DNA from 2 places in the Bombilactobacillus sp. ESL1202 genome. Region 2 is predicted to be linked to the other one. Evidence: predicted binding sites of a transcription regulator. Region 2 holds the regulator's gene; the other holds the start of a gene.
The links. The regulator HrcA, encoded in region 2, represses chaperone genes, less so after heat shock. The targets are predictions, from matches to a motif close to TTAGCACTCNNNNNNNNNGAGTGCTAA.
Positions count from the first base shown of each region.

Region 1: a site for HrcA is predicted at 3,623-3,649, ahead of clpP (ATP-dependent Clp endopeptidase proteolytic subunit ClpP). Genes of this name have one in related genera too.

Region 1 covers NZ_CM176590.1:499,032-506,782, forward strand. The annotation lists gene gap (type I glyceraldehyde-3-phosphate dehydrogenase) at 112-1,131, opposite strand; gene AC3B7A_RS02405 (sugar-binding transcriptional regulator) at 1,173-2,210, opposite strand; tRNA gene AC3B7A_RS02410 (tRNA-Arg) at 2,459-2,530, opposite strand; gene AC3B7A_RS02415 (NADPH-dependent FMN reductase) at 2,938-3,492, shown strand; gene clpP (ATP-dependent Clp endopeptidase proteolytic subunit ClpP) at 3,673-4,260, shown strand; gene AC3B7A_RS02425 (hypothetical protein) at 4,431-5,450, opposite strand; gene AC3B7A_RS02430 (5-formyltetrahydrofolate cyclo-ligase) at 5,510-6,088, opposite strand; gene AC3B7A_RS02435 (DUF4176 domain-containing protein) at 6,104-6,409, opposite strand; gene AC3B7A_RS02440 (CPBP family intramembrane glutamic endopeptidase) at 6,422-7,075, opposite strand; gene AC3B7A_RS02445 (DUF1516 family protein) at 7,092-7,445, opposite strand; gene AC3B7A_RS02450 (response regulator transcription factor) at 7,591-7,751, opposite strand, start outside.
Region 2 covers NZ_CM176590.1:170,117-177,867, reverse strand. The annotation lists gene infB (translation initiation factor IF-2) at 1-427, shown strand, start outside; gene rbfA (30S ribosome-binding factor RbfA) at 439-786, shown strand; gene truB (tRNA pseudouridine(55) synthase TruB) at 997-1,896, shown strand; gene ribF (riboflavin biosynthesis protein RibF) at 1,902-2,849, shown strand; gene hrcA (heat-inducible transcriptional repressor HrcA) at 2,942-4,015, shown strand; gene grpE (nucleotide exchange factor GrpE) at 4,027-4,629, shown strand; gene dnaK (molecular chaperone DnaK) at 4,672-6,516, shown strand; gene dnaJ (molecular chaperone DnaJ) at 6,695-7,751, shown strand, end outside.

The sequences.
Region 1 (7,751 bases), 330 kb from region 2:
ATACTTCACAATATTTCAAAGCCTTGATGCCTTAGTTTCAAAGAAAAAAGGCAGAAGGAGAAATCCTCCCTCCGCCTTCTTCAAGTAATTCATCTACTATGAACTAAGGTATTACAACATACTTGCAAATTTTTGCAAAGTACGGATCATTTGAGCTGTAAAGCCTGATTCATTGTCGTACCAAGCAACAGTTTTGACGATTTGGTCGCCATTGGAACCTTCAACAACTTGTGTTTGAGTTGGGTCAAAGACTGAACCAAATTCTGTACCGATGATATCAGATGATACAATTTCATCACCATTGTAACCAAATGATTGATTACCATCAGTAACTTTCTTAACAGCAGCATTAATTTCATCAGCTGTAACTTTCTTATCCAAGATAGCAACTAATTCTGTTAATGAACCGGTAATAACTGGTACACGTTGTGCATGACCATCAAGTTTACCCTTCAATTCAGGAATTACTAAACCAATAGCTTTAGCAGCACCTGTTGAGTGAGTAATGATGTTTTGAGCAGCAGCACGGGCATTACGCTTGTTACCACCACGATCAGGACCATCTTGTAATTTTTGAGTAGCTGTATAAGCATGAATTGTTGTCATTGTACCTGTCTTGATACCAAAAGCATCATTCATTGCTTTAGCAAGTGGTGCCAAGCAGTTTGTGGTACATGAAGCAGCAGAAATAATTTGATCATCTTTAGTAATTGTGTCGTCGTTTACACCATAAACAACTGTCTTCAAATCACCAGCAGGAGCAGAAATCAAAACTTTCTTTGCGCCAGCGTCAATATGAGCTTGAGATTTTTCTTTAGATGTGTAGAAGCCAGTACTTTCAAGTACTAATTCAACACCGTCATTCTTAACCCAAGGAATATTACGGGCATCTGATTCTGCGTAAACAGGAATCTTCTTACCGTCGATTACGATTGCATCTTCAGTAGCGGAAACTTCATGTTTAAAGTTACCATGAGCTGTATCATATTTTAATAAATGTGCCAACATATCTGGTGATGTCAAGTCGTTAATTGCAACAACTTCCAAGTCATCATTTGCAACTTCATAAATACGACGTAAAGCTAAACGTCCAATGCGTCCGAAACCATTAATACCTACTTTTGTAGCCATGTAAGATTTCCTCCTTCAGGAAAAATAAAATATTTTTTATTTTAAAGGTTATTATCCCTTAAAATCGTTTCTGAGGCTGCCTCATCAGTAATTAAAACCGTTTGATGAGGAGCAATTTTCATATATGAGCAAATTGCGGCAGCTTTACTAGCACCGCCAGCGACTGCTAGCACATGTGAAATATTAGTTAGATCCGAAACCTGTAAACCGATTTTCGGTATCTTATAAACAATCTCGCCCTTTGCATCCAAGAAAACACCAAATGCTTCTGAAACTGCTTGTTTGTCTTCAAGTAGTTGAATTTCCGTCGACGACATATCACGCCGATTTGCCATTGTTTTAGCACGACCGATACTGTGAATCACAACGTCACTATGATTAATTAAATCCAACACCGATTTAACTACTGGTTCCTCAAGCAAAGGAGCGACGCTCTTAGCACTAATATCTTCTGGAACATACAAAGCGCGGTAATGACCGTGGGAATGGTGAGCCATTTCGGCACAAACCGTATTTGCTTGAATCGAAACACTCTCACCCAAACCGCCACGTGCTGGAACAAATAACAAATTACGTTTCTGTGACAAATCTGGTGTCAAGGCTCTAGCTACAGCAGCCATTGTTGTTCCACCCATCACAGCAATTGTTGAACGTCCAGCAGGTAAAAAGCGATTCATCATTTGATTCAACTCTTGACCCATCAATTCTAAAATTCGATTATGATGTTCACTATCGCCTGGAATTATTATAACCTGCTTAATTCCCAAAAATGAAGCTAAACGCGCTGCCAAAATGGAATTATCATTTAACTTACCAACAACAATATCCAAATGTGCAACAATCTCTTCACCCTTAGCAGTCAACATCATTCCCGATTTCGAAGAACTAATTAAACCACTAGTCTTAAATAAATCTGTTTCTCGCCGTAAAACTCGTTCAGATAGCTTTAACTCCCCCGCTAAAATGCGACGACCAATTGGTTGCATCCAACGAATACTTTGTAAAATGCGATAACGTTGGCGCAAAGTTTTTAAAAAATCTGGTGCAATAGCCTCAATCCAGCTGAGTTCGTTATTAATCTGTGAAAAGTCGGCTGTGGGACTATTTTCGTCCCTGTGTGGCATATTAAGACCCATCCATTCCAAAAATATATGTGAGCCCTTATCTAACCCACAAACAGATTATAACAATTCAAAATTCAATTTGCAATAAACAAGATTAATTAATTGTTAACTTTCTAACTTAAATTTCGCAAGTTAACAATCTTCTTCCAAATTATTACGCATAGAAAAAAAAGACCCTGCCATTACTGACAAAGTCCCTATCATGCGCCACCTGGGAGTCGAACCCAGATCCCAAGAACCGGAATCTTGTGTGCTATCCATTACACTAGCGGCGCAGTACGTTTAATATAATACATGTTAATCAAGAATTTGGCAATACCAATTTTTATTTTTTAACATAAAAAATGAATAGCTTGCATTAATCATATCTATATTCTAATTAAAACTAGTATTAACTGCATTTTAAGGTTCATTTGTCATGAAAATTTATGCATTTATTCTTTTTCGTTAACACCTTAATTAACTTTTCACCACATGCTCACCGATATAAATTCAATCTTATTTTTAAGATAGTGAAAAAAATAATTTAATCGTTAAAAATTAATGGACAAATCAACTAACATCAAGTGCTTTGGCTTATTACCAGTCTTCAGCCGGCATATTTTTCGAGTCAAAAAACTTTTTTTATTGTTAAATATGTGTATACTATGGTTTTGTAATCCACATAAGGAGGAACATAATTATGACAAAACAAATTGGAATTATCGTTGGTAGTTTACGTAAAAAATCTTTCTCTAAGGCAATTGGCCGGCAAATGGCTCAAATGTTTCCCGAAGGATTTGAAGCTAAGTTTATTGATATCAGTGATTTACCAATTTTTAACCAAGACTTTGAGGATGGCGATTTACAAGAACCTGCCAGTTACAGTCGCTTCCGTCATGAAGTTAAAGAAATGGATGCGATCTTATTTATTACACCTGAATACAATCGTAGTACGCCAGCAGTCTTAAAAAATGCGTTAGACGTTGGTTCTCGTCCTTACGGTCAAAGTGTTTGGGATAATAAGCCTGCTGCAGTTGTTAGTGTTTCACCTGGTGCTCCCGGTGCTTTCGGCGCCAACCATCATTTACGCCAATCATTAGTTTTCTTAAATATGCCAACTTTGCAACAACCAGAAGCTTACTTAGGCGGTGTGGTTAACTATATTGATGATAATGGTCAAATCACTAATGACAATACTAAGCAATTTTTACAATCAATTGTTGATGCTTTTGTCACACTAATCAATCGTTATTAATTCATCTAATTTCTTAATTTTAAGAATTAATTAAAAAATAAAAAACTGGGATTAACAATTATCCCAGTTTTTTGTAGTTAATGTGGAAATTTGGGGCGCTAGAGTTGACAATTCTCAAATATATGATAAATTAGCAGAGTAGTATACAGAGTGCTAAAAACAAAATAGGAGGCTGTTTTTATGTTAGTTCCTACAGTTATTGAACAAAATTCACGTGGCGAACGTGCTTATGATATTTATTCTCGTTTATTAAAAGATCGTATTATTATGTTATCTGGTGAAGTTACTGACGATTTAGCTAATACTGTTATCGCCCAATTATTATTCTTAGATGCTCAAGATTCTGAAAAAGATATTTACATGTACATTAACTCCCCTGGCGGCTCTGTCACTGCTGGCTTAGCAATTATGGATACCATGAACTTTGTGAAGGCTGACGTGCAGACAATTGCCATGGGTATGGCTGCTTCAATGGCTAGTGTTTTATTGTCATCTGGTGCTAAGGGTAAAAGATTTGCTTTGCCTAACTCAACAGTTTTAATTCACCAACCTTCTGGTGGTGCCCAAGGTCAACAAACTGAAATTGAAATTGTGGCCGAAGAAATTTTAAAAACTCGAGAACGGTTAAATAAAATTTTAGCCGATAATTCTGGTCAAGACATGGATACTATCAAACGTGATACTGAACGTGATAACTACTTGACAGCTCAAGAAGCCAAAGAATATGGCCTAATTGATGATATTATGACTAACAGTTCTCAAAAATAATAACTGAATTAAATTTTAAAACTATAAAAAACACGACATTAATTTGCCGTGTTTTTTTATAGTTAAACAGATGATCAAATCATAACCTACTTGCACCAAGGATTAATCTCTAAGTTTAATTAACATTAGAACTTTGTATCACCACTTAATTTATTAAAGTTCAAAATCTGTCAATCATCAATGGAATCAATATCCTGTAACAGTAATTCATACTCTCTTTTATAAACCCATGGAAGCTCAAAGCCTGCTTGAACCGCATATTCAAACATAGTAATCCATTCTCTGTAGAAACCATAACCTCCCAATAGTTCAAGTAAACCAGGATAATTGTTATTATCTAATTTTAGAAAGAAATTTTTACCATACGCAATAGCCTGCTCATATTCACTCAGTTCTAAATAAATCAAAAATATAAAATTAGCTAAATTTCTATTTTGTGAATCAATTTTCAAAATTTCATTATTGAAATTATTCGGTTTCTTGGGGTTGATTTTTGTTTTGCGTTGTAAATTTTCTTTTTGCAACGCCATGCTTATTTGAAGGGCCACTTGTTTCATATCGACCGTTTTTAAATGAGCCAGTAGCAATTGAAACAGCTCATCATTTGTCAAATTCCAGCTATTTTGACTTTTAAGAATTAGTTGAATCATTTGTGTAATCTTAGCTTTATCAATTGCTTCACTAAAAGTTCGAACGATAATTATCTCAAAAAATTCATTCTGTTTCATTCCAATAGAAACGAAAGGATCTTCAGTGTTAAAGATATATTGTTCAGCTGCTCTACACATCAATTCATATAATATTGAAAGCATCTGCGTCGCCGCATTACCATACGGCGAATTGACTGAAACTGTTTGCAATAGTTTGACGTAGCGCTTAACCATAAAACGCCATTTAGAACGTTGTTTTTTAGAAACATTACGATTAGGAATCAAATAATAACCACTTTCGGCATCAGAAACAAATTGCTCAATTTCCTTTTGGAAAGTAGAAAAATCCATAATGCTGTTTTGTTGTTTTTTCTGAAGTTTACGACTAGCTAAAGTTCCGTCTAAGTCTTGAATCAGCATATCAATTTGCTTTTCATCTCGTAATTTTTTGGGAATACTTTTATAAACCTCTTTCAGTAACTTTTGTAATTGAGGTTTACTATACTGTTGAATAGTTTCATTTAATTCTGCAATTTTCATACTTGCTGCCCTTCTAAGTAAATTAATATACTCTTAAACACATCCAGCATTAACTAATCTTACTTTTGACAACTAACAATTCCTTGTTCTGTAATTACTAAATCAACTGTTTGGTCAAATTTATTTTCTGGCAACGAGTTCCGCTGTAATTTAGCAAAACACAAACTTACAGTTGTTGCTTTTAATTTTTCTTTCTGTAAATAACGATCATAATAACCACCACCATAGCCTAAACGCTGTCCCCGTAAAGTACAGGACAAACAGGGCACGATCACAAAATCAATATCTTGTGGTTGAACAATCGGTGTTGCAATCGGTGGTTCAAAAACTCGTAGTGGACTTTTTTCCAATTTGGTCTGCTCAGTTATTAAGTGTGCTTGCATTTGATGCTGTGGATAGATCCGTGGTAATGCTACTTGTTTTTGCTGTTGCCAAGCTTGTTGAATCAATGGTTGAGTAGCTAACTCCGCTTCTAAAGCCCAATAAGTAAAAATCATTTGACTAGTTTTAAAATCTGGCAAAGAAAATAGTAACTTCATTATCTTGGCAGTTGCAACCTTGCGATAATTAGCCGATAACTGCTGACGTTGCTGTAAGATCTGCTGTCGTAAGACACCTTTGTTCTGGTTGCTGGTCATAAATAAACTCCTGACTTAACTTAAATTTGATTTTAGTTGTGGATAACCACTTTGGATAATTAATTGTTCATATTGTTCAGCAAAGGCTTGTTCTTCATCATTACAATATCCTTCAAACAAAACTTGTCCAATATCACTTTGGTTAAAATAACAAAACTGCTCAGTGCCATCGACGCCATTAGGATACAAAACACCAGAATAATCAAAGTAACCAATTTTTCCTTTTGTTTCCTCAAACAATGCTGCCCGATTCACGATCATTAAAGGCGTCTGTGCTTCTTTTTTTAAAGTTACAACCGAACCAATTGGTAAAATCTGCATACGAACTTCCTCCTAAAAAGATGCTATTAAATTATTAAGCACATGTAATGCAATATTATAGCGAAGATCTCCTTGATATAAAACATAGGTAGTTGCAAATAACATCCCCATTAAAATATAAGGAATGACTTCCAACTTCAGGGCTGGTACGTGCATAAAGCCAAAAACCGCTCCAGAAATCATAATCGCTACTATTGTTTGCAAATTATTTTTTAAATTTGGAAAAAAATATTTAAAAAATAATCCGCGGAAAATAAACTCTTCAATAATTGGACCAAAAATAATCGTAAACAAGTCCATCAAAAACGGTGACTTTTTCATTAAAACTTCTAAATCATGTTGGTTATCCGAAGTCGGAAAAAGATCACTAGTAAAGCCAATTATTAATAATAAAACAAATAAAATGCCAAAAGTTAGCCAACGATACTTGAGTGCTGGCCAATGAGTTCTTAGCGGTGATTGTTTTTGATAGCTACGCCACAACCGCCAAATCACAGCTCCCATTAATAGTGATAAAATGACAGCTAATAACAGCAGCAAACTAAGGGAAACGTGATGCAGTTCCAGGGGAACAATCACTGGAATTTGTGCTACAGAATACAGCAATAAATAGCCCACTAAAATAGCTAAATGTAATAAAAATTGATTAACTTTGGTTAAATTCAAATGTCAAACCTCATTCTTAAAATAATGGAAAACCGCCAGTCATAAAAAAGCCAAGACCAATGACTATTAAAATAACCAGCATTGTTAATAATACCCAACTCATAGTAAGTTTACGTTGCATCTTTTTGACAAAGGCAACTTCAATTATTCCAATTAAGCCTAACGCAACAAGTACTTTAACAACCGTTAAGAACGGTCGTTCATGCCAAGAATAAGGCAACATGACAATGCCACTGACTAATAAAATTAAATAACAAACCCGCGCAATCATTGCCCAAGTTTTAGTTTGACGAGCCCCTTTATGTAACCCTCCAATTAAAGCAACAATTAAAATTATTCCGGCAATTAAATGCATCCAAGACCACAACATAAGCTTCAACTCCTTCTCCAATTACTCATTATTATTGTAATCGACAACTTCAATTAAGCAAACAAAATCCCCAGTAACTAACATGAGTTACTGAGGATCCAGGTTACAGTTAAGATTTGTTAACTTGAAGAATATTTAATAACTTTTAACGAAAATATTTCATCAATTCATGAGAGCGCCGCATAGAAACATAGGCACTACTCCCATCTTGAAATTTCAACTTTTTCGTTTTGTTATCATACTTACAAGGTTGTTGCAGATTCACCAAATAACTTTTATCACTCCGAAACAGGTTTTGATAACGAT
Region 2 (7,751 bases):
TGTCCGTCCAACGGTTCAAGCTAAATCACAAGCTGATAGCGAAAATGTTGATATTCGTTTGCATAATGTGATCTACAATGCAATTGATGAAATTGAATCTGCTATGAAGGGAATGTTAGAACCAGTTTACGAAGAAAAAGTAACTGGTAACTTAACCGTTCGTGAGACTTATAAAGTTTCAAAATTGGGAACCATTGCAGGCTGTATAGTTGATACAGGTTTGATTCAAAAAGACAGTGGTGTTCGTTTGATCCGAAACGGTATTGTTATTTATGAAGGCAAATTGGCATCTTTGAAACGTTTCAAAGATGATGCTAAAGAAGTTAAGCAAGGCTTTGAATGTGGTTTAATGATTGAAGGCTATAACGATATTAAAGTTGACGATCAAATCGAAGCTTATATTATGCAAGAAGTGCCTGTTAAATAGGAGGAAGTACAATGAAATATCGTGTTGGTCGAGTTGAACAAGAAATTCAACGAGAAGTGAATGATATTTTGTTAAAACGAGTTCGTGATCCGCGTGTTGATGGGATAACAATTACTGGAGTGGAAGTTACTGGTGATTTACAACAAGCAACAATTTACTTTAGTATCTTGTCTGATACAGCTAGTGCGTCTGAAAAAGCCTTAGCTGGTTTAAATAAAGCTAAAGGATTGATTCGCGGAGAACTAGGACATCGTTTATCAATTTATAAAACTCCCGATTTAATTTTTAAGCAAGATGATTCGATTCGCTACGGAGAACACATTGATCAATTATTACGTCATTTACATGAATCTGACTAATAAGCTCGACAGGAATCAAATTTTTTAAATTAAATTAGAGGCTGGAACAAAAGTTGTGGTAACCAACTACTAACTTTTGGAACGCAATAATGAATTAATGTTCGTCTAATTCTAAATAGAATACGATCATTACCCTTATTGTCCCAGTCTCTTTTTTGTCTTATGGTGCAATGCTATACTGAATATTAGATTAGATAATGAGGCTATCAAATGAATGGTATTATCCCCTTATATAAACCTCGTGGTATAACTAGTGCGGATTGTGTTTATCAATTGCGCCGGTTACTTCATGAGCGAAAAATTGGTCATACAGGTACCTTAGATCCTGATGTTGATGGGGTCTTAGTAATTTGTGTCGGTCAAGCCACTAAATTAGTTAACTGGCTTTTAAATTCTGATAAGATTTATCAAGGGCAAGTGACTTTAGGGACTGCTACGACGACAGAAGATGCCAGTGGTGAAATGATTGCTCAAAAAAAGATTTTAGAACCGATTACAGATCAACAAATTAAATTAGGAATGCAAAGTTTAACTGGCACTATCAATCAACAACCACCGATGTATTCAGCAGTCAAAGTCAACGGTAAGCGATTATACGAATATGCACGTGCCAACCAAGAAGTTCAGCGGCCTATTAGACAGGTAACGATTAAGCAATTTACATTATTGGGAACTTCTAGTTTTATTGCAGATCAAAGTCAACAAACATTTGACTTCCAGGTTCGTTGCACTAAAGGGACTTATATTCGTACATTGGCGGTGCAATTAGGTCAATATTTCAACTTGCCGGCACATATGAGTCGTTTAACGCGAACTTTTGGTGGAGGCTTTTCAATTGAACAAACATACACTTTAGAACAGGTGGCAGCGCAAATAGCTCAGCAGCAACTAGACTTTTGTTTACCAATAGTAACAGCATTTAAAGATGAATTGCCAGTGATAGAATTGACTGAACAGCAGTGGCTAATAGTTAAAAATGGTGGCAGCTTGAAGTTAGATTTAACAGATCTAAAAGTGCTGTTAACTTGGCAAGGAATTGTTAAAGCCGTCTATCAGCAAATTAATCAGCGCTATGTTCCTCAGTTAATGCTTTTAAAAAATGATAGGTGAAAATAGTGAAAGTTCAAGTATTAAAGTATCCTTTTATAACTGATTTAAAAATGCCTGATCGGCAAGTAATTGCAGCAGGTTTTTTTGATGGTGTTCATTTAGGTCATCAGAATTTAATTAAAACCGCGGTTCGTTTAGCTCATACTAAGCAAGAATTAGCAGCAGTTTTAACCTTTGATCGTCATCCGGTGGAAGTTTATCAACCACAATTATTAACTAATGGTGGCTATCAGTATTTAACACCCTTTGAACGTAAGTTAGAGCTACTTGAACAATTACAAGTCGATGTGGTCTATGTGGTTGAATTTAATCCAATTTTAGCGCATTTGGCACCTGAGCAATTTGTTGAAGACTTTTTATTAAAATTAAATATTTCAACGCTTGTTGCGGGCTTTGATTGGACTTTTGGTCCTAAAAAAATAGCGACAATGACGTATTTACGAAAATTAGTAGCGCAAAGATTTGAAGTTGTGGAAATCCCATCCTTAAATTTTGCCAAGGAGAAAATTTCTTCAACTAACATTCGACAATATTTAAGTCATGATCAAATTCAAAAAGCGAATTTGTTATTAGGATATAATTACCAAAATCATGGTTTAGTAGTTCATGGTTATCAAATGGGACGAAAACTAGGTTTTCCCACGGCTAATTTGGCATTGACACCGAACCAATTTGTTCCTAGCATTGGTGTTTATGTTACTCGCGTTTTAGTCGGTCAAACATGGTGGCCAGCAATGACTTCGATTGGGCGTAATATTACTTTTAAGCGTGGTGATAATCCATTAACCATTGAAGCTAATATTTTAGACTTTGATGCTAATCTTTACGATCAAGATTTACGAATCGAATGGTTAAAGTATTTACGTCCAGAAGTCAAATTTGCTGGTGGTCAGGATTTAATTGGACAATTGGTAAAAGATCAGCAAGCCACGCAAAATTATTTCAGAAAATAATAGCAACTAACTTGACATAGTGCTAATAGCTTGCTATATTTAACATTGTTAGCACTAATGTATATAGAGTGCTAAGAGCGAGGTGATTTAGTTTGATAACTGATCGTCAAGCTGCAATTTTAAAAGCAATTGTTCAGCAATACATTGAAACAGGTCAGCCAATCGGCTCTAAAGCTTTAATGGAGCGTTTGCCTATTCATGTTAGTTCGGCGACTATTCGTAATGATATGGCTAATTTGGAAAGTGTTGGTCTAATTGAAAAAATTCATCTGTCTTCTGGTCGGGTTCCATCGGCTAGTGGATATCGTTATTATTTAGATCATTTGTTAGAACCGATTGATGTTTCTGAACAAACGTCAGAGATTATTCACTCTGATTTTGCTAAACAGCAATTTAATGAAATTGATGAAATTGTAGCTCAATCTGCGAAAATTTTGTCAACCTTGACTAGTTACACCGCAATTGCTTTAGGACCAGAAAGTGATAATACAGTTTTAACAGGTTTCCGGGTGGTGGCACTAGGTAATAACCAAGTGATGGCAATTATGGTTACGAGCGATGGTTCGGTTTATAATCAGGTTTATCGCTTGGATTCCACTTTGTCAGCAGATCGTTTGGAAGCAGTAGTGCGAATTATTAATGATCAATTAGTGGGGCAGACTTTAAGTGACGTTTCACAACGTTTAAAGACGGATTTTCCTAAATTGGTTGCTCAATATTTGCAGACACCAAACGGTTTCTTGACTATTTTTGATGATATTTTAGCAAAAGTGGCTGCTGATCACTTCTTTGTTGATGGTAAGTCAAATTTATTTAATTACGTCGATGCTCGTAATAGTGATAATTTAAAAACTCTTTATTCCCTATTTGAAAACGACGATGATTTGACAAAGCTTTTAGGCCTAGATCATAATTTTAATAATGAGTCTGACAATCAAGGCATTAGAGTTCATTTAGGAGCTGAATTAGCACCACAAATTTTAAATAACTATAGTTTAATTACCGCTAAATATAGTGTTGGCAGTCACGGTGACGGTTTAATTGCGTTATTGGGACCAACTAACATGCCTTATTCACAAGTGATTGGCTTAATTGCTTCTTTACGTTATGAGTTGGCTAAGCGATTGATTGACTATTTTCAAGAATTAAATGGTAATTCAGGCTAGGAGGTAGGCTTATGACTGATTCAAAAATGGATCCACAAGAATTTCCTTCAGAAAAAAAGCAGTCAGATCATTCGAAAGTGACTGATAAAACTGCTACGGTTGAGGATAGAAAAACAAAGCCGGCTACCGCTGAGGATTCTGATAGTGTAGTTGATAAGTTATTAGATAAAAATCAAGATTTAGAAAAAGAATTAAAAGCTAGCCAAGATCGAGAATTACGGGCGCAAGCAGAAATTCAAAATATTAAAAAGCATAATCAGCAAGATCAAGCTAATTTGATTAAATATGATGGTCAAAAGTTAGCGATGGCAATTTTACCATCAATTGACAATTTGGAACGTGCTTTACAATCTAGTACTAATGATTCAGCTAATGATAGTTTGTTACAAGGTGTGAACATGGTGTTAAAACATCTTAAACAAGCTTTAGCAGAAAATGATATTACGGAAATTAAAGCATTGCATGAAAAATTTGATCCAACGATTCACCAAGCGGTGCAAACAGTACCAGCTGATGATGATCATCCTAGTGAAACGGTAGTTCAAGTTTTACAAGCTGGATATCAATTAAAGGATCGAGTTTTACGACCAAGTATGGTTGTTGTTGCACAATAATTAAAAGAACAAAACAAGTAAAATAAGGGAAGGTTTAATTTTATGTCAAAAATTATTGGAATTGATTTAGGAACCACGAATTCAGCTGTTGCTGTTTTAGAAGGTGGCGATCCCAAAATTATTGCTAATCCAGAAGGTGGTCGGACAACACCATCTGTAGTAGCTTTTAAAGATGGTGAAACTCAAGTTGGTGAAGTTGCTAAACGGCAAGCTATTACTAACCCGAATACTATTTCTTCAATTAAACGTCATATTGGTGAAGCTGGTTATAAGGTTAACGTTGAAGGTAAGGACTATACTCCACAAGAGATTTCAGCGATGATTTTGCAGTATATTAAAAACTTTGCTGAAAAATATTTGGGAGAAGAAGTTACAGAAGCAGTTATTACTGTACCAGCATATTTCAATGATTCACAACGGCAAGCAACTAAAGATGCTGGTAAGATTGCTGGATTGGATGTTAAACGAATTATTAATGAACCAACAGCTTCTGCTCTTGCTTATGGTTTGGATAAAAGTGATGCTGATGAAAAAGTTTTAGTCTATGATTTAGGGGGCGGAACTTTTGATGTTTCAATCTTGGAGTTAGGTGACGGTGTGTTCCAGGTTTTGTCAACTAATGGTGATACTCATTTAGGTGGCGATGACTTTGATAATGCCATTATGAATTGGTTAATTGCTGATTTTAAAGCCACAAACCAGATTGACTTGTCACAAGATAAAATGGCTTTACAACGTTTGAAAGATGCTGCTGAAAAAGCGAAAAAAGATTTATCTGGTGTCACTGAGACTGAAATCAGCTTACCATTTATTTCTGCTGGCCCTGCTGGTCCCTTACATTTACAAACAACATTATCACGAGCTAAATTTAATGAACTAACAGCTGATTTAGTTGATCGGACTAAAATTCCAGTTCAAAATGCTTTAAAAGATGCTGGTTTAAGTAGCTCAGAAGTTGATAAGGTCATTTTAAATGGTGGTTCAACGCGAATTCCAGCCGTTCAAGAAGCCGTTAAACAATGGACTGGCAAAGAACCGGATCATTCAATTAACCCTGATGAAGCTGTAGCTTTAGGTGCTGCTATTCAAGGTGGCGTCATTACTGGTGATGTGAAAGACGTGGTTTTATTAGATGTAACACCATTATCTCTAGGAATTGAAACCATGGGTGGTGTCTCAACTAAGCTAATTGACCGGAACACTACTATTCCAACCAGCAAGTCACAAGTTTTCTCAACGGCTGCTGATAATCAACCAGCTGTTGATATTCATGTTTTACAAGGTGAACGTTCCATGGCAGCTGATAATAAAACTTTAGGTCGCTTCCAATTAACTGATATTCCAGCAGCACCAAGAGGGGTTCCACAAATTGAAGTTAAGTTTGATATTGATAAAAATGGGATTGTTAATGTTTCAGCTAAAGATTTAGGAACTGGTAAATCACAAAAGATTACTATTAAGAGTTCTTCGGGCTTATCTGATGAAGAAATTGAGCGGATGAAAAAAGAAGCTCAAGAAAATGAAGCATCTGATAAGAAACGTAAAGAAGAAGCCGACTTGCGTAATGAAGTAGATCAATTAATTTTTACAACTGATAAGACTTTAAAAGATCTTGAAGGTAAAGTTTCTGAAGATGAAATTAAGAAAGCCAATGATGCTAAGGAAGCTTTGAAGAAAGCCCAATCAGATAATGACCTGGAAGAAATGAAAGCTAAAAAAGATGATTTGAATAAAATTGTTCAAGACTTATCAGTTAAATTGTATCAACAAGCACAAGATGCACAACAAGCTAGTGGTAATAATAGTGACAAGGGCCAATCTCAAGACGATAATGGTACTGTTGATGGTGACTTTAAAGAAGTTGATCCAGATAAGGACGATAAATAATTTAAATTAATAATTGGTTTTAACCATAGGGAGAAATGACGAAGGTTGAAGTTTAACTTTCGTCATTTGTCTGAGTTATCTGTAAATTAAATTGCGGAAAATTTGAGCATTATCCCAATTTATGGTACCAATTAAAGTCAGCTTAATTTTAGGATTGAAAGAAAGGCTAGGGTGAGAAATGGATCCTTATGAAACTTTAGGTGTCGACCGCAACGCTTCGGAAGATGAAATTAAAAAAGCCTACCGAAAATTATCTAAAAAATATCATCCTGACTTAAATAAAGCACCAGATGCGGAAAAAAAGTTTAAAGATGTTAATGAAGCTTATGAAATTCTGAAGGATCCACAACGTAAAGCGCAGTTTGATCAATACGGTTCCACTGATCAGCAAGCAGGTGGTTTTGGTAACGGACAAGGTTTTAGTGGTTTTGATACCAATGGCTTCGGTGATTTCGGAGATATTTTTGATTCCTTTTTTGGGGGTGGTCGGCGGCAAGCAGATCCTACTGCTCCACGTAAGGGATCAGATTTAGAATATCGCTTAAAAATTAAATTTGAAGAAGCAATTTTTGGCGGCAAAAAGACAATTCACTATAATCGCAGTGAACAATGTTCAACTTGTCAAGGAACGGGTGCTAAGCCTGGTACCAGTCCTAAAACTTGTCATAAGTGTCACGGAAGCGGACGGATTACTGTCAATCAACGAACGCCATTAGGAATGATGCAAAGTCAACAAGTTTGCGATGTTTGTGGCGGAACAGGACAAGAAGTTGAGGAGAAATGTCCTACTTGTCATGGTCGCGGAAAAATCACGCGTAGTCATGCAGTTGAAATTGATATTCCAGCTGGGATTGATAATTTACAGCGGATGCGTTTAGATGGTCAAGGTGCTGCCGGTTCTAACCAGGGACCATATGGTGATTTGTTTGTTACTTTTGAAGTTGAACCAAGTAAACAATTTCAACGTCAAGATGCGACAATTTATTCACATGAAGCAATTTCATTTCCACAAGCGGCTTTGGGTGATGAAATTAAAGTGAAAACTGTTCGGGGGCAAGTTGAATTGCGCATTCCTGCGGGAACTCAATCCGGAACAGTCTTTAAATTAAAAGGTCAAGGTGCTCCACGATTAAACGGCGGTGTTGGTGACCAACAAGTAAAAGTGGAAATTGTTACACCGAAGCATTTGAATGAAAAGCAAAAAGAAGCGCTACAAACTTTTGCACAACTAGGTG